Regions from separate parts of the Candidatus Pantoea symbiotica genome, predicted to be linked through region 2. Evidence: predicted binding sites of a transcription regulator. Region 2 holds the regulator's gene; each other region holds the start of a gene.

Region 1 (4,541 bases), 2.4 Mb from region 2:
AGCACCTCGACATCGTTGAATGCGGATACCGTGACGCGCAACTTTACCTATACGGCGCAGATTTTGACGACGCAGAATACGCCAGCGGCGGGGAATTACACCGATAGCGTGGTGGTGGATGTGTCGTTTTGAGAGAGGAGGTCGCCATGAATGGCGACCCTACGGTTATGCGCTGACAGGTGCTGCGTTATGTCGTGACTGATATTGCTTCACCATGCGGCCAATCAGCAGCGTACCGACCAGCCCGCACACCGCCGCAAATGACAGCCACACGCCTGGCATCGCTTTATCACCGGTGGCATGAATCAAATAGCTCGACACCGCTGGCGTAAAGCCGCCAAACAGCGCGGTTGCCAGGCTGTAGGCGAGTGAGAAGCCCGATGCACGCACTTCTGCTGGCATGATCTCAGCCAGATAAACCACCATCGCGCCGTTGTAGCTGGCATACAGGAACGACAGCCAAAGCTCGGCTTCAACCAGACGGGCAAAGGTCGGCGCTCCCACCAGCCAATGCAGCACCGGCCAAGTGGTTAGTATCATCAAGATGGTGCAGACAATCAGCAGCGGACGGCGGCCAACGCGGTCCGACAAAGAACCCATCACCGGCAGCCAGAACAGGTTGGAGATGCCGACAAACAGCGTCACCAGGAAGCTCTCCTTGTCGCTCATCATCAGCACGGTTTTGCCGAATGTCGGGGTAAACGCGGTGATCATGTAGAACATCACGGTGGTGGTGACCACCATCAACATCCCCGCCAGCACCAGCGCCCAATTCTGCCCGACCGAACGCATTATCTGGCTCATGGAAGGATGATGTTTGCGCTGGCTGAAGGCTTCCGTCTCTTCCAGCATGCGGCGAATGTAGAACAGGAACGGCACGATCATACATCCCACCACAAACGGAATACGCCAGCCCCATTCGGTGACGGCGTCTTTCGCCAACAGATGATTCAGACCCAAACCGAGCAGCGCGGCGAAGATTACCGCCACCTGCTGGCTGCCCGATTGCCAGCTGACATAAAAGCCTTTGCGCCCTTTCGGCGCCACTTCTGCCAGATAAACCGACACGCCGCCCAGCTCGACGCCCGCCGAAAAGCCCTGCAATAAGCGACCGAGCAGAATTAGAATCGGCGCGGCGGCACCCAAGGTGGCGTATCCGGGCACCAGCGCAATGGTTAAGGTACCAATCGCCATCAGACCAAGCGTTAACAGCAAGCCTTTACGACGGCCATGATGATCGATGTAAGCGCCGAGAATAATCGCGCCGAGCGGGCGCATCAGGAAGCCTGCGCCGAAGGTCATCAGCGTGAGCATGAGAGAGGCAAAGGGATCATCGCCGGGGAAAAAGGTTTTGGCTATCGCGGTAGCGTAATAGCCAAATACCATGAAATCGTACATCTCAAGGAAGTTACCGCTGGTAACGCTAAAGATGGTTTTGGCGCCGCCTTGCGACGACTTTTGTAAAGAGTGACTCGAGCTCATATTGTCCTTCCTGGTTTTTCTTCCGTTTTAACGTGCCGGGCCAGGAATAAACGTGATCTTCTTCACCATTGCAGTTTACAAAAATAAGACCAATCGTAACAATAAATTAACAAACTGAGCGTCAGATATAAAAAAAGGTCGCCATGAATGGCGACCCTACGATGAGCTGAGAAACGTTACTTTTTGACCGTTTCCATACCCATCAAGCCAATCTTCAGATAGCCAGCTTCACGCAGCTGATCCATCACTTCCATCAGGGTGGCGTAATCAACCGATTTGTCCGCCTGGAAGAAGATGGTGGTGTCTTTCTTGCCTTCGGTTTGTGCCGTCAGCGCATTCACCAGCGTCTCTTTGGTAACCGCATCGTTGCCGATGAAGATCTGCTTATCTTCCTTGATAGAAAGATAAACCGGTTTTTCCGGACGCGGCTGCGGTGCGCTGGTCGATGCTGGCAGGTTAACGCGCACATCGACGGTGGCTAATGGCGCGGCGACCATAAAGATGATCAGCAGAACTAACATGACGTCGATAAACGGCGTCACGTTGATTTCGTGCATTTCGCCATCGCCGACCGAGTCATCGTTTAAACGCATCGCCATAATACTTATCCTACGCGCAGTTTCTGTGCCGCCGCTGGACGGTTGGCTTCTTTCGCGGTATCGACGTTGCCGAGGTCAAGGTCGCGGCTCTGCAGCAGCATGACCTGCGCGGCGACATCGCCCAGCGACGCTTTGTAGCTGGCAATCATGCGCGCGAAGACGTTGTAGATAACCACGGCAGGAATTGCCGCAACCAGACCAATCGCGGTGGCCAGCAGCGCTTCAGCGATGCCCGGCGCGACGACTGCGAGGTTGGTGGTTTGCGTTTTGGCAATACCGATGAAGCTGTTCATGATGCCCCAAACGGTACCAAACAGACCGATAAACGGCGCAACGGAACCGATGGTAGCGAGGAAGCCATTACCGCGACCGGCATGACGGCTGAATGCGGCCACGCGGCGATCGAGACGGAAGCTGGTACGCTCTTTAATGCCATCCAGATCTTCGGTGCCAGCAGACAGCTCCAGCTCATTCTGCGCATCGTTAAGCAGCACAGCGCTGTGGCTGTTGGCTTTGAAGGTTTCAGCAGCACGGTAAGCATCGTTTAACGAGCGGGCTTCGCCCAGCGCTTGCTGCTCGCGTTTCAGGCGACGCTTCGCCCCGCTCAGCTCAGCAAACTTACCGAAGAAAATTGCCCAGGTGACAACGGAAGCCAGTAACAGGCCAATCATCACAATCTTTACAACGATATCGGCATGCTGATACATGCCCCAAACGGAGAGATCCGTTTGCATCAAATCACTGGCTACCACGCTGCATCTCCAACTTCTGTTGCACAGTTCACGATTGAAGCGCGGATCATAGCAAAAAAAACGCCCGAAGTGATAGTGGTTCTCATTACTATTTACAAAGCAAAGAGGCCAGCAATTTCCACAATTTAGCTGATGTTATGCGCAATACTGGCCTCACTCTGATAATCCACAATCAGGCTCAACCCACTACGCTGATTCGTGGTAACGTGGATGTTTTGTGGGAAATGTCAGGAAAAGCAGTGATGGCAACGAAGAAAATAGACACCACGCTTGTCAGCGCGGGACGCAGTAAACGTTACACTCAAGGCTCAGTTAACAGCGTAATTCAACGCGCTTCATCCCTGGTTTTTGACACGGTCGCCGACAAGAAACGTGCTACCGCCGGTCGCGCTTCAGGCGAGCTGTTTTATGGTCGTCGCGGCACCCTCACCCATTTCTCGCTGCAAGACGCCATGACCGAGCTGGAAGGCGGCGCAGGTTGCGCGCTCTATCCATGCGGTGCGGCGGCGGTCTCCAATGCCATTTTGTCCTTTGTCGAAGCCGGCGACCATATTCTGGTCAGCGGCGCGGTCTATGAACCGACGCAGGATTTCTGCTCGAAAATTCTCAGTAAGCTGAACGTCACCACCACCTATTTCGACCACTGCATCGGCAGCGAAATTGGCGAACTGGTGCAGCCGAATACGCGCGTGGTGTTCCTGGAATCACCGGCGTCAATCACCATGGAAGTGCAGGATATTCCGGCGATTGTTGCCGCCGTGCGCGCCAAAGCGCCGGATGCGATCATCATGATCGATAATACCTGGGCGGCGGGCGTGCTGTTTAACGCGCTGGAGCATGGCATCGATATTTCGATTCAGGCCGGCACCAAATACATCATTGGTCACAGCGATGCGATGATTGGCACTGCGGTAGCCAATGAACGTTGCTGGCCACAGCTGCGCGAGAACTCCTATCTGATGGGCCAGATGGTCGATGCCGATACCGCCTATATGGCGAGCCGCGGCATTCGTACGCTGGGCACGCGTTTGCGTCAGCACGAAGAGAGCGGATTGCAGGTGGCCGAATGGCTGGCAACGCAGCCGGAAGTGGCGCGCGTGAATCATCCGGCGCTGGCGCAGTGTAAAGGCCATGAATTCTGGCAGCGTGATTTCAGCGGCAGCAGCGGTTTGTTCTCTTTCATCCTGCATGAAAAACTGAGTCGTGAGCAGCTGGCAAATTACCTCGATCACTTCCACCATTTCAGCATGGCGTATTCGTGGGGCGGCTATGAATCACTGATTCTGGCAAATCAGCCTGAAGAGCTGGCGGCGATTCGTCCGGCGGGCGGCGTGGATTTTGACGGCACTTTGGTGCGTCTGCATATCGGCCTCGAACATGTCGATGACTTGCTGGATGACCTTAAAGCCGGTTTTGCACGTTTAAGAAGTTAAACAGAAGATAAACCATGCTGTGGCGGCGATGAGAGATCAACGTATACGATGCCACAGAAGGTTAAAATTAGACTCCTTGTGACTCGATGGAATAGCTGATGGGTGTTTTACATGAGATTGTCCAGGCGCTTTGGCATCAGGATTTTGCCGCGCTAGGCAATCCGGATGTCGTTTGGATTGTTTACGGCGTGATGTTTTTAACGCTGTTTCTGGAAAACGGTTTGCTGCCCGCCTCATTCCTGCCGGGCGATAGCCTGCTGTTACTGGCGGGCGCG
Region 2 (4,541 bases):
GAGAACTTAGCGCTGTTCCAGAAGATGCGCAATGGCGGTTTCGAAGAGGGCAAAGCCTGTCTGCGAGCCAAAATCGACATGGCGTCCAGTTTCATCGTGATGCGCGATCCAGTGCTGTATCGCATTAAGTTTGCCGATCACCATCAGACTGGCAGCAAGTGGTGCATCTATCCGATGTATGACTTCACCCATTGCATTTCGGATGCGATTGAAGGCATTACGCACTCTCTCTGTACGCTGGAGTTCCAGGACAACCGTCGTCTGTACGATTGGGTGCTGGATAACATCACTATTCCGGTGCATCCGCGTCAGTACGAATTCTCACGCCTGAATCTGGAATACGCGGTGATGTCGAAGCGTAAACTGACTCAGCTGGTGAGCGAGAAGGTTGTCGAAGGCTGGGACGATCCGCGCATGCTGACCGTCTCTGGTCTGCGTCGTCGTGGTTACAGCGCCGCTTCAATCCGTGAGTTCTGCCGCCGTATTGGTGTGACCAAACAGGACAATATCGTGGAGATGGCTTCACTGGAATCGTGCATTCGTGACGATCTCAATGAAAACGCACCGCGTGCGATGGCCGTAATGGATCCGCTGAAAGTGGTGATCGAGAACCTGCCTGCAGGTCACGAAGAGATCATCAGCATGCCGAATCATCCGAACAAACCGGAGATGGGCACGCGTGAAGTACCATTCAGCCGTGAAGTGTGGATCGATCGCGCGGACTTCCGTGAAGAAGCCAACAAGCAGTACAAACGTCTGGTGCTGGGTAAAGAAGTGCGTCTGCGTAATGCTTACGTGATCCGTGCCGAACGTGTGGCGAAGGATGATGAAGGCAATATCACCTGCATCTACTGTACCTGCGACGTTGATACGCTGAGCAAAGATCCAGCCGATGGCCGTAAAGTGAAAGGCGTCATCCATTGGGTTTCTGCAATTCACGCGCTGCCAGCGGAATTCCGCCTGTACGATCGTTTGTTCAGTGTGCCAAATCCGGGCGCGGCTGAGGATTTCCTCACCACCATCAACCCGAGTTCACTGGAAATCAAACAGGGCTTCGTTGAGCCAGGTTTGCGTGCAGCGGATCCAATGGCGCCATACCAGTTTGAGCGCGAAGGCTATTTCTGTGCTGATAGCGTCTATTCACAGCCATCCAAACTGGTGTTTAACCGCACCGTTGGTTTGCGTGATACCTGGGCAAAAATCGGCGATTAATACATTTTGTCGCTAGCACGATAAGATCATGAAAGGGCGAGCAATCGCCCTTTTTTATTGTCTCGATTTAACCAGATACGACCTTTTATGCTGCCCGCTGCAATTAGCCTTTAATTCCTTATTTGCGACTATTCTGACTTTAGCAAAATTAAACCATTTGCCAGTGTGAAAAACTTTTTTTCAGGTAGGCTATGCGCTCTCAGCCGTTGCTCTGCGGGTAATCAAAGGATAAAAAATGACAAGTCTCGCCCTGGAAGCCAAACATAGCGTGGTGGTTTTACATCAGCTTATCGAACGTATTTTCAATCAGGCAGAAGGCAGTGATGACAGCATTGATCTGTTCTTGTCGTACTTTCATCCCGACTTCAAAATGGTTACGCCTCAGGGTAAACAGCTTGATCTTAATGAGATGGAAACACTGTTTCGCCAGTTGCAGGGGCAGCGTGAAGGGATGCGAATTGCCACCAGTGAGCACGCCATCATTTCGCAGCAAAGCGACGAAGTCACAATTCAGTATCGTGAATTGCAGATGATGAATGGCACCAATCAAAGCCGCATTTCTCTGGCGGTACTGGATTGCAGTACCGCCATTCCGCGCTGGCGCTACTTGCAGGAAACGCTCGTTGCCTGATTTCAGATATAAAAAAACCGGCTTAAGCCGGTTTTTTTATACTGCATAGCACACTCAATTACTTATCGTGGAGCGTATCGTCTTCGCGGCAGTCTCCCAGAGCACAGTGACCATACAGGTACAGGCTGTGGTTGCTAAGCTTGATGCCGTGGCGAGTGGCAATTTCACGCTGACGCGTTTCGATTGATTCATCGCTGAATTCGATAACTTTGCCACAATCCAGGCAGATCAAGTGATCGTGGTGATGTTGCTGAGTCAGTTCGAAGACAGATTTGCCGCCTTCAAAGTTATGACGGGTTACGATGCCCGCGTCGTCAAACTGGTTAAGAACGCGATACACCGTTGCCAGACCAATCTCTTCGCCCATATCGATCAGGCGCTTATACAAATCTTCCGCACTGACGTGATGGGACTCGGGGCCGGGTCCCTGAAGCACTTCCAGAATTTTCAGTCTGGGTAGCGTGACTTTCAGGCCAGCCTTCTTCAATGCGGAGTTGTTGTCAGTCATGCGGATATTGTCCTGTTACTTTGCTAGTCACTTGCGGCGCAGGGGCCTTGAATGTTTAGGTCAACGCGCATTCTCATTTGCGTCTCATTATAGAACTCAAGCAGTGAAATGAAAACCAAGGCAACGTCCTTAATCACCAAAGGTTGTAAGGATAACGTCACTAACGTCTTCAGGACGCTTGGGTTTTGGATTCCATTTCACTCAGCCTCATTCTACTGCCAGAGGAATAAGCGGATGACCATTGCGGGTATTCTACAGATTTGCGGGGAAAAGTTAAAAAACCGTAGCTATTATTTTTATAGGAAATTCCGTTGCCCGATGTGAGGCAGCGCGCACATCGGACAGAGCAGGGAATTAAGCTTCAATAATCTCTTTCAGCTGCAGCTCGTCGAAGATCTGCTTCACCCACTTCTCAACACGTTCGTTGGTCAATTCTGGCTGACGATCTTCATCAATCGCCAGACCCAGGAAGTTTTTGTCATCGGCCAGGCCTTTAGAGGCTTCAAAGTGATAGCCTTCGGTTGGCCAGTGCCCAACAATCACCGCACCGTTTGGCTCGATGATGTCTCGGATGGTGCCCATCGCATCACAGAAGTACTCGGCGTAATCTTCCTGATCGCCACAACCAAACAGCGCTACCAGCTTGCCATTGAAATCAATCTCTTCCAGCGTCGGGAAAAAATCATCCCAGTCACACTGCGCTTCGCCGTAATACCAGGTTGGAATGCCCAGCAGCAGGATGTCGAATGCATCGAGATCCTCTTTGGTGCTCTTAGCAATGTCATGCACTTCGGCGACATCTTTACCCAGTTGTTTCTGGATCATCTTTGCAATGTTTTCAGTGTTGCCGGTATCGCTGCCGAAGAAAATGCCTACGATTGCCATGGGTTAGGTAACCTCTTGAATCCTGATTGTGAAAGTAAGTCAGTTGACTGCACAGTTATGCGAATAATAGCAGACCGGTAAAAAGTGCGGAACTTGTAAAGCCGTGACTTTGTGTTCCAGCGTGCGGTCTTCGCGCGTTACGACAGTTTGAGCTGTGCCAGCAGCATTTGTTCAATCAATTCGCTGCGACTAATGTTTTGCTGATCGGCCAGCGTGCTGAGCGCGTCAACCGCCTCGCTCGACATCTTCAGCTCAACACGACGCAGCCCACGCACTTTATCGCGCTTGAGCTGGTTGCGTTTGTTGATGCGTAACTGTTCATCACGCGTCAGCGGGCTGGTTTTCGGGCGACCAGGACGCCGCTCGTCTGCGAAGAGATCAAGCGTAGTGCGGTCTGTCTGTTCTTTTGCCATGGTTTGTAAAACTGAGTGGGCGCGAACGGCGGAAAGGCGCTGCGCGATTAAAACATTATCGGCCCGACCACGGCGAAAAAATATCCGTGGCAAATTTTTAGCGCGACATCATACTCCAGCGCCTTCCCTGACGCCAACCCTAAAGCGCAAGCGGCAAGCTTTTGCTTTTACAGGTTAAAAAACCGCCGAACGGCGCGTAACACCGCATCGGGTTTCTCGGCGTGCACCCAATGTCCAGCTCCGCTGATCACATGTGCATGCGCCTGCGGGAACTGACGCAGCAGCGCATCGCGATGCTGATTATCCAGATAAGGCGAATCGCCGCCGCGGATAAACAGTGCCGGATGCGGCCATGCAGGAATCGCTTCCCAGCCGGAGATGGTGCTGTAGTTATCCCACAACACCGGCACATTAAAGCGCCATTCGCCCTCGGCTAAAGACTTGAGGATGAACTGGATCACGCCTTCTTCATCAATATGCTGGCGCATTACCTCAGCGGCCTCACTGCGGCGCGTGACGCCTGCGGCGGTAACGGCGCGAATAGCGGCAAAAATTTCGTCGTGGCGGCGCGTTTGGTAATCAACGGGTGCGATATCGATCATCACCATTTTTTCGATGCGTTCCGGCGCGATGGCACTGAGCGCCATGGCGATTTTTCCGCCCATCGAATGGCCAATCACACCAGCGCGATCGATCTGATGCGCATCCAGCGTTTCGACAATGTCCTGCGCCATCACGTGATAATTCATCTCATCGCTACGTGCCGACAAGCCGTGGTTGCGCACATCAACCTGCAGCGTCGGACGTACGTCACGCACCCCACGCGCCAGCACGCCAAGGTTATCAAGGCTGCCAAAAAGACCATGGATTAACAGAATCGGCGTGGCATCGG
Region 3 (4,541 bases), 460 kb from region 2:
ATCGAGCTCTTGCCACTTTGCTTGCTGCTGAAGTTGACGATATTCGGCGAAACGGCGGAACCAGCCCAGCACGCACCAGTTAGCGTATTCCTGCATCTGGCGCGCCATGCCGGTATCTTCGAGGCGGAATAACGGCACGTTGTCAGCCAGCATTTGTGGATTGTCACGCAGCTGCTTGAGGATCTCGTCCACGCCCGCGCCCATGGCAAACACGCCTTTCAGTTGACGCCCCGCCAGCATCTCAACCGGCGGCGAACGCACCACAGCGTAATCGGCCGGCGCGTTGTCGCCCGGCTGCCAGTAACGCACGCGCGCCTCAGGTAAACGCTGATGCAAACCTTCCAGCCAGCCCTGCGGCGCCAGCGACGGGTGATACCAGATAATCTCCATTCGACTCTCCTTTTTTTTGCTTCAGCCTCAGGCAAATAGCCGAACAGGGCAAGCAAAAACCTTAGCCTTGATGCAATTTCTCGCGTGATTAATTCCGGGCGCTTCACATTTCCACCGCTGTACAAGGCTAAGCGGTGCGATTGCGACTAAAGTTGTTCGGGTGGTCAATGCGTTAGCACACCACCTTTTCGGACAAGGAGAAAAACCGATGATAAAAAATGCCGTATTCACGCCCGCGCGTCTGACCTTTTTACTCAGCGCTGCGTTGCTGGCCGCTGCCAGCAACGCACACGCCGACGATCAAAGCCGCATGCTCAGCAACCAACCGCAGCCGCCAGATGTGCGTCTGGGACCGCTTTTCAATGCCGTGCAGCAGGCGAAATTTTATCCGGACCAGAAAACCTTCGCCGATGCGGTGCCGAAATCCAATCCCTCTTCGATTCTGGCCGACTGGCAGATGCAGAAAAGCCAGCGCAACTTCGATCTCAAGCATTTTGTCGACAGCAACTTCACGCTGCCAAAAGAGGGAGACAAATATGTGCCGCCCGCCGGGCAAAGCCTGCGCGAGCACATCAACGGTTTATGGCCGGTGCTGACACGCACCGCGCAAAGTGCCAGTCAGTACGATTCGCTGCTGCCGCTGCCGAAACCTTACGTGGTGCCAGGCGGCCGATTCCGCGAAGTCTATTACTGGGACAGCTACTTCACTATGCTCGGCCTGGCGGAGAGCGGTCACTGGGATCGCGTGCAGGATATGGTGGATAACTTCGCCACCGAACTCGATAAATATGGCCATATCCCCAACGGCAACCGCAGCTACTATCTCAGCCGCTCGCAGCCGCCGTTCTTCAGCCTGATGGTTGACCTGCTGGCAACGCACAAAGGCGACGATGTCTATCGCCAATACTTGCCGCAGCTGCAGAAAGAGTACGATTACTGGATGGCGGACAGCGACAAAGTTGCAGCCGGCCAGGCCAGCAAACGCGTGATTAAACTTAGCGACGGCACGCTGCTTAACCGCTACTGGGACGATCGCGATGCACCGCGCACCGAATCCTGGCTTGATGACGTCAACACCGCGAATAAAGCGCCGGATCGTAATAAGCAGCAGGTTTATCGCGACTTGCGTGCAGGCGCGGCATCAGGCTGGGATTTCAGTTCGCGCTGGTTCACCGATGCGCACAATCTGGCGTCGATTCGTACCACGCAGCTGGCGCCGGTCGATCTTAACAGCCTGATTTTCCACCTCGAACAGACATTGTCTAAAGCGTCCAAACTGGATAAGCAGGATGACAAAGCCAAACAGTTCGCGGCGGATGCCGAGAAACGCCAAGCGGCGATCAATCGCTATCTTTGGGATGACAAAAAAGGCTGGTACGCCGATTACGATTTCCAGAAGAAGCAGGTTCATCCACAGCTGACCGCCGCCACGTTGTTCCCGCTCTATATGCAGGTGGCGAGTGATAAGCAAGCTGAGCGCACCGCGTCCGCCGTCGAAAAACAGCTGCTGAAACCGGGCGGTCTGGTGACCACCACAGTGAATAACGGCCAGCAATGGGATGCGCCAAACGGCTGGGCGCCGCTGCAATGGGTGGCGGTGGAAGGTCTGGAGCATTACAAGCAGCCGAAACTGGCGCAGCAGATTGGTCAGCGCTTCCTGCAGAACGTGCAGGCAACCTATGACAAGGAGCATAAGCTGGTTGAGAAATATGTGGTTGAAGGCGCGCAGTTGGGCGGCGGTGGCGGCGGTGAATATCCGCTGCAGGATGGCTTCGGCTGGACCAACGGTGTGACGCTAAAGCTGCTCGATAAGTACTGCCCGAAAGATAAAACCTGTAATAACGCCGGCGATATCCCGAATATGCCGGTTTTGAGTAGCGCGAAGTAACGTTTTTCCTGATCCATACGTAACCGTTGTAGGGTCGCCATTTATGGCGACCATTAAACCAGGTGCGCATTAATGCGCACCCTACGAAAACCACGCATATCCGTCGTAGGGTCGCCATTCATGGCGACCATCAACCCAGGTGCGCATTAATGCGCACCCTACAACCTCATATGCTTGCACGCTAATCCCGCCCTGCCTGTGCATTTTCCTCACAACCCTCTTACAACAAACTCACATCTTGAAACACTCGCTACAAAAGATAATAATTCTCAATCTAATATCGATAGCTATTCCCATTAAAATATCAGGAACCTCTCATGACCTCGCTGTTTACCCTTAACCGTGGCCGCGTTCTGTGCGCGCTTGCGCTGGCTTTACCCGCTGCAAGCTTCGCCGAAGAGTCGATTGTCGTCACTGCGCAACCGCAAGAGAACGCCACCTCGCCGACGCAGGGCTATCTCGCCACGCGGAGCAGCGGCGCCAGCAAAAGCGATCAGCCGCTGATTACCACGCCGCAGTCGATTTCGGTAGTGACACGTCAGCAGATGGAAGATCAGGGCGCGCAGGATCTCAATCAGGCGCTGGGTTACACGCCGGGCGTGTTCACCAACTTTGGTGGTGCCGCCACGCGTTACGACACCATCGCTCTGCGTGGTTTCCACGGCGGCGATGTCGACAACACCTTCCTCGATGGCCTGCGCGTGATGAGTGACGGCGGCAGCTTCAACATCCTGCAGGTGGACAACTGGTTCCTTGATCGCATTGATGTGATCAAAGGTCCCTCCTCCGCGCTTTACGGCCAAACGGTGCCGGGCGGATTAGTGAACATGGTGAGCAAGCGTCCGCAGTTTGCCGAAGAGGGTCACTTCCGCCTGTCGAGCGGCACCAACGCCACCAATAGCGCCGCTTTTGATTACACCAACGCCATCAACGACCAGTGGGCGTTTCGCTTAACCGGCATCACGCGCAACAGCGATACGCAGTACGATCACACGCGTGAAGAGAAATATGCCATTTCGCCACAGCTGATGTGGCAGCCAAGCGAAGACACCAACTTAGTGCTGCGCGCCTATCTGCAGAAAGATCCGTCCGGCGGCTATCACGGTTCGGTACCGGCGGAAGGCACGCTCTACAGCCATAACGGCCGCAAGTTGAGCGACAGTTTCTATGAAGGCGACAGTTCGCTCGATCAGTTCAAACGTCGCGAGCAGATTTACAGCTATGACTTCTCACACCGCTTCAACGAAGTCTGGTCGGTATACTCCACCGGCAGCTACAGCCACTCGAATACCGATCTCGATCAGGTTTATCAGATTGGCTGGAATGCAACTAACCCTGACCTGCTGAACCGCTATTACTCCGGCGAGCGTTCATCACTGAGCGCATGGGCCAACGACAACCGCTTGCAGGCGGATTTTGCCACCGGCGCGGTTCAGCATCGCGTGACGCTGGGCGCGGAATACCATCGTTATAAAAATGACATCACCAAAGCCAGCGGTGCCGCTAGCGCGCTGAATGCGTGGAACGGCGAAGAAGTGGGCATCATGCCGGACTTCGACTGGACATCGCAGACGCGCCGCTACTATCAAACCGGTTTGTATCTGCAGGATGAGTTGCAGCTCGATCGCTGGCATCTGGATTTGTCGGGACGCTATGACCGCATCGTGTCGGAAAACGGCACCAGCCGTCGTCAGGACGATCACATCAGCGGCCGCGCCGCGCTGCTGTATGCCTTCGAGAACGGCATCTCGCCTTACGTCAGCTGGAGCCAGGCAATTACACCGGCTTCGTTAACCGATCCGCAGGGCAATCAGCTGAAACCGACCACCTCAGAGCAATATGAAGCGGGCGTGAAATATCAGCCGGTGGGCACGCGCGATATGTACTCAATCGCGCTGTACGATTTGACTCAGGACGATGTCGCCAACCGTAACGTGCAGGACGGCACGTACACGCCGTCGGGCAAAGTGCATTCGCAGGGCATCGAGTTGGAAGCGCGCAATCAGCTGACGTCGCGTTTCAGTACCATCGCTGGCTATACGCTGAACCATCTGCGCTTTAAAGATTCCGTGGACGGTAACGATGGCCATACGCCGTATGTCACGCCGAACAGCATGGCATCGTTGTGGGGACATTATCAGTTTGATTACGGCTTGAGCGCCGGGGCCGGTGTGCGCTATATCGGCAAACAGTGGGCGGATAACGAGAACACTACGCGTCTGCCATCCGTGACGCTGTTTGATGCCTCGGTTCGCGCCGATCT
Region 4 (4,541 bases), 680 kb from region 2:
GTAACCGGCTTCGATCTTGTTACGATAATCGTTGCGGAACCAGGTCAAACCGGCCTGATAACCTTCGTGTTTCCACTCCAGCCCGATCTCTTTGTTGATGCTGTTTTCTGCTTTCAGATCGCTGTTGCCTTGCAGATAACACGCGCCGGTGCTGGCCGCACAACCCTGACCATTGCTGTACAACAGATAGTTCGGGTTGGTTTGATACAGGCTCGGCGCTTTGTAAGCGCGTCCAATCCCCATCTTCAGCGTGAAGTCATCGCCCAAACCTTGCGACAGGTTGAGCGACGGGCTCCAGTTATTGCCAACAATTGAGTGATGATCGAAACGCAGGCTTGGCGTCAGCATGGTGCTGTCGGTCAGCTCCATGTTGTCTTCCGCAAACAGCGAGAAAATCTCTGCCTGGGAATACGGGCTGCGGCCGGTGTTATCGATGCCCGGCACCGAACCGTAGTTCGCCGCCTGCGTGTTGGAAGAACCGTCTTTCATGCGCTGCTGGTTCCATTCGGTACCCAGCGTCGCGGTTTGGTTAAACAGCAGCTCAAACGGAATGCTGACTTCGCTATGCAGCAGCACGTCATCCAGCTGAATAGTGCTGAAACCGCTGTTGGAGAAGATGCCTTCGGTGCCGCCCGCCAAACCTTCGTTAATGCGCGAGTTGCGGGTTTTCTCGTAGCGCGCGTAGGTATTGGTGCTGACGCCGTTATCCCATGCGCCGGTCCATTTCAATGAAATGTTCTGGCGATACAGGCGGTTAGTTTCGTCGCCGTACATGCTTTTCACCAGCGCGCTGGTGTTGGTGTTCTGCGTGTCACCCGCATACAGGTTGCCCTGACGGCTGAAACCGCCCTGCAGCTCCAGCGTCTGCATCGGCGCAAACGCCCAACTCAGCAATGCATTGATATCTTTATTAACCGAGCCTTCACGACCCGCCGGATAGCTGCCCGCATAGGTTCCGGTACGTGCAGCCGCATGCCCTTCGTTGATGTCATAGGCATCGGCCTGGGTTTTGGCTAAACCGCCGTACAAACGGAAGTTGAAATCATCGCCCAGCGGCCCTTCGAGACTGAAGTTGGTGCGCTTGGTCGCGCCTTCCGCTTTATGTTCCGGCACGTTGAAATAGGTGTTCCAGGAACCGTGCCACTGCTGATCGGTCTGTTTTTTGGTGATGATATTCACCACGCCGCCCGCTGCACCGTTGCCGTAACGCACCGCTGCCGGTCCGCGAATCACGTCGATGTGATCGATCATCTCCGGCGGCACCCAGTTGGTATCGCCACGCGTATCACGTTCACCACGCCAGCCAAGGCGCACCGAATTGCGGCTGGTGATCGGCATGCCATCCACCATGATCAGGGTGTTTTCCGGGCCCATGCCGCGAATATCGATCTGGCGATTGTTTCCGCGCTGGCCGCTGGTGGAGTTGCCGGTCAGGTTAACGCCAGGCATGGTACGGATAATTTCGGATACATCGCGTGCTGGCGGATGTTTTTTGATCTCGTCGGCGGTAATGGTTGAAACGCCCGGCGCTTGCAGGTTCTGCTGCTGCGCGGTGACCATCAAGGTGCCGCCGTCCATTGATTGTGCGTCAGTGGTGCTGGCTGAGGTTTTGCTGGAAGAAGTCTCTGCTGCCCAGGCGCTGCTGGAAAGCAGTGAGGCGCTGAGCCCCAGTTCAATCAGAATGGCTAATGATAACCGTGAGTAATTTTTCATTTTATACGTTCCTGGATGGCCAGCGAAAAGCCGTTGGATGCTTAACTGGCGAGCCGGTGAGAAGATCCCTGTCCATATCGCGCCCAGTTCCAGACCCTTCAAACCATCCGTAGCGCAACCTTACCGAACGGTAAGCATCAGGCGGAACAGGCGTGCTCATTTTTGAGCGCAGTCACCCTATTGCAAATGCAAATTATTATCAATAGTATTATTCATCAAGCTTATGTAAATCTCCGCGTAAACACCGACTGGCAGCCCTATGACCTGGCGAAATGATGTAACCGGCAGTGAAGCCTGGTGGCAGGCGCAACAATCCCAAGGCATTCCCCGCATTGAGTTAGCAGACGATGGCCAATGCCAGGTCACCTTCTTCTGGCGTGACCCGCAAGGCGATGAAACGCAATCGTCGACCCAGCGCGTGTGGATCAACATCACCGGCGTGACCGATCACCACCAGCGCCGCCCGCCGCAGTCGTTAATGCGTGTGAGTGGCACTAACGTCTGGTATTGGCAGACTTCGCTGCCCGCCAACTGGCGCGGCAGTTACTGTTTGATGCCCGATGAACAGGCCACCGACTTCACCGGCGTTGCCGAGATGTCCACACTGCGCAACTGGTGGCGCGACAAATTCCCGACGGCGCAGGCCGATCCTTTGAATCACTTACGTGGCTGGTCCGGTGGTCGCGGCATGGTCGTATCGCCGCTGCATCTGCCGCACGCGCCCAATCAACAACTGTGGCAAGCGGTGGATCACGGCACAGCGCCAGCCATTGAACTGCAACAGCAGCAATGGGATAGCGCACTATTAGGCAACAGTCGCAAGGTATGGATTTACACCACCGGCGAGGCCAATCCTGCACAGCGTCCACTGGCCATCATGCTCGACGGGCAATTCTGGGCGCACAGCATGCCGATTGCCGGACCGCTGCAGCAGCTCACCGATGCCGGTTCTTTGCCGCCGGCGGTGTATCTGTTTATCGACATCATCGACAGTGAACACCGCAGCCGCGAGCTGCCGTGCAACGCGCAGTTTTGGCAAGCCATGCAGCAAGAACTGTTACCGCAAATCGCACAATCAACGCCTTATCGCCAGCAGGCGGACAGCACCATCGTCGCCGGACAAAGCTTTGGCGGCCTGGCGTCGGTGTTTGCCGCGCTGCACTGGCCGGAAACTTTCGGCAACGCGCTCAGCTTGTCCGGGTCCTTCTGGTGGCCGGAACGCGGCAATCCGCACGGCTGGCTGCTGCAGGCGCTGGATAGCGGTCTCGCGCCGCGCCAACCGCTGCGTTTCTGGCTCGAAGCCGGCAAACGCGAAGGCTTGATTCTCCAAGCTAATCAACAACTTCAACAGCAGCTTAGCGCTGCCGGCTATCAGGTAAATTACCAGCCGGTGGAAGGCGGCCATGACGCGCTCTGTTGGCGCGGCGGCCTGCTGAATGGCCTGCAAGCGCTGTGGAGCAAACCGGAGCATCCATGTCCGAATCTCTGATGAACATGCCTATGACCGACCAAAAAACCTTGCCGTTAGTCGCGGCACAGCCCGGCATCTGGATTGCCGATCAGCTGTCACCGCACCACAACGCTTACGCAGTGGCGCACTTTGTCGAACTGCGCGGTGAGATTGATAGCGCCCTGTTGGCCCAGTCGATCGTGGCGGGCATGCAGGAAGCCGACACGCTGAACATGGCATTTGGCGAAGTGGAAGGCGAAGCGTTGCAGTGGCCGCAGCCACACTCCTTTAGCCTGCCGCAGATTGTCGATTTGCGTGCTGAGGCCGATGCGCCCGCCACAGCGCGTGCACTGATGCGTGACGACATGAATGGCGATCTGCGCGTATTAAGCGGCGCAAAACTGTGGCATCACCGCCTGTTCCGTCTCGACGATCAGCATTGGTTCTGGTATCAGCGCTATCACCATTTGGTAGTGGATGGCTTCAGCTTTACCGCGTTGACGCGCCGCATCGCCAATCTCTATACCGCAGCCGTACAGCAGCAAGCCGCTGAACCGACGCCGTTTATTCCGTTTAGCGAAGTGGTGGACGAGTATCAGCGCTATCGTGAATCCTCCTCCTTTGCGCGTGACAGCCAGTTCTGGCGCGAAAAAGGCGCGGCGCTGCCTTCACCAGCTTCGCTCTCGCCGCTGCCGCTCGCCGGACAAAATGCCAGCACCGATCTGCTGCGCCACAGCGTTACGCTGGATCGCAGCACCTTCCAGACGCTGGTTCAGCAGCATCCGCACGCCAGCGCCGCCGATCTCGCCTTTGCGCTGGTAGCGCTGTGGCTGGCGCGTCTCAGCGGGCAAAACGACTTTGCCGCCGGTTTCATCTTTATGCGCCGTATCGGCTCGGCCGCCTTGTGCGCCACCGGCCCGGTGATCAACGTATTGCCGATGGCGGTACATTACGATCCAACGCAACCGATCAGCGCGCTCGCCGCCCAGCTGGCGGGCGAAGTGAAAAAGATGCGTCGTCATCAGCGCTATGACGCTGAGCAGGTGCAGCGCGATCTCGGCCGTCTCGGCGATGGCGATCCGCTGTATGGACCGGTGATCAATCTGAAGATGTTTGATTACCAACTCGATTTCGCTGGCGTGGAAGGCATTACGCATCAGCTGGCGTCAGGCCCGGTGCGCGATCTGGAAATCGCCATCTATATCAGCGAGCACGGTGAACTGACGCTGGAGCTGCTGGCGAATGCCGAACGCTACAGCGAACAAACTTTGCAACGTCACGCCAGCCGCTTTGCTCTGCTGCTCGATCAGCTGGCGCAACAGCCGCTACGGCCGTGCGGCGAACTCGACCTGCTCACCGCCGAAGAACATGCGCAGAT

The links. Region 2 encodes Fur, which represses iron uptake genes when iron is present. Its sites were predicted from a motif close to ATAATAATGAGAACNACTATCAA; they were not measured.
Region 1: exbB (tol-pal system-associated acyl-CoA thioesterase) is a predicted target of Fur. The motif match lies at 2,903-2,925, and genes of this name have one in related genera.
Region 3: ACXIZX_RS07255 (TonB-dependent siderophore receptor) is a predicted target of Fur. The motif match lies at 2,529-2,551, and genes of this name have one in related genera.
Region 4: fes (enterochelin esterase) is a predicted target of Fur. The motif match lies at 1,900-1,922, and genes of this name have one in related genera.

Annotation. Positions count from the first base shown of each region.
Region 1 is NZ_JBSZHR010000002.1:3,320,318-3,324,858, forward strand. It holds gene ACXIZX_RS15860 (Csu type fimbrial protein) at 1-132, shown strand, start outside; gene tcuC (MFS transporter) at 166-1,482, opposite strand; gene exbD (TonB system transport protein ExbD) at 1,659-2,081, opposite strand; gene exbB (tol-pal system-associated acyl-CoA thioesterase) at 2,087-2,815, opposite strand; gene metC (cystathionine beta-lyase) at 3,076-4,266, shown strand; gene ACXIZX_RS15885 (DedA family protein) at 4,365-4,541, shown strand, end outside.
Region 2 is NZ_JBSZHR010000002.1:967,285-971,825, forward strand. It holds gene glnS (glutamine--tRNA ligase) at 1-1,212, shown strand, start outside; gene ACXIZX_RS05040 (hypothetical protein) at 1,448-1,843, shown strand; gene fur (ferric iron uptake transcriptional regulator) at 1,902-2,351, opposite strand; gene fldA (flavodoxin FldA) at 2,706-3,236, opposite strand; gene ybfE (LexA regulated protein) at 3,374-3,649, opposite strand; gene ybfF (esterase) at 3,817-4,541, opposite strand, start outside.
Region 3 is NZ_JBSZHR010000002.1:1,431,822-1,436,362, reverse strand. It holds gene ghrA (glyoxylate/hydroxypyruvate reductase GhrA) at 1-390, opposite strand, end outside; gene treA (alpha,alpha-trehalase TreA) at 599-2,278, shown strand; gene ACXIZX_RS07255 (TonB-dependent siderophore receptor) at 2,596-4,541, shown strand, end outside.
Region 4 is NZ_JBSZHR010000002.1:287,575-292,115, reverse strand. It holds gene ACXIZX_RS01955 (TonB-dependent siderophore receptor) at 1-1,713, opposite strand, end outside; gene fes (enterochelin esterase) at 1,973-3,202, shown strand; gene ACXIZX_RS01945 (amino acid adenylation domain-containing protein) at 3,187-4,541, shown strand, end outside.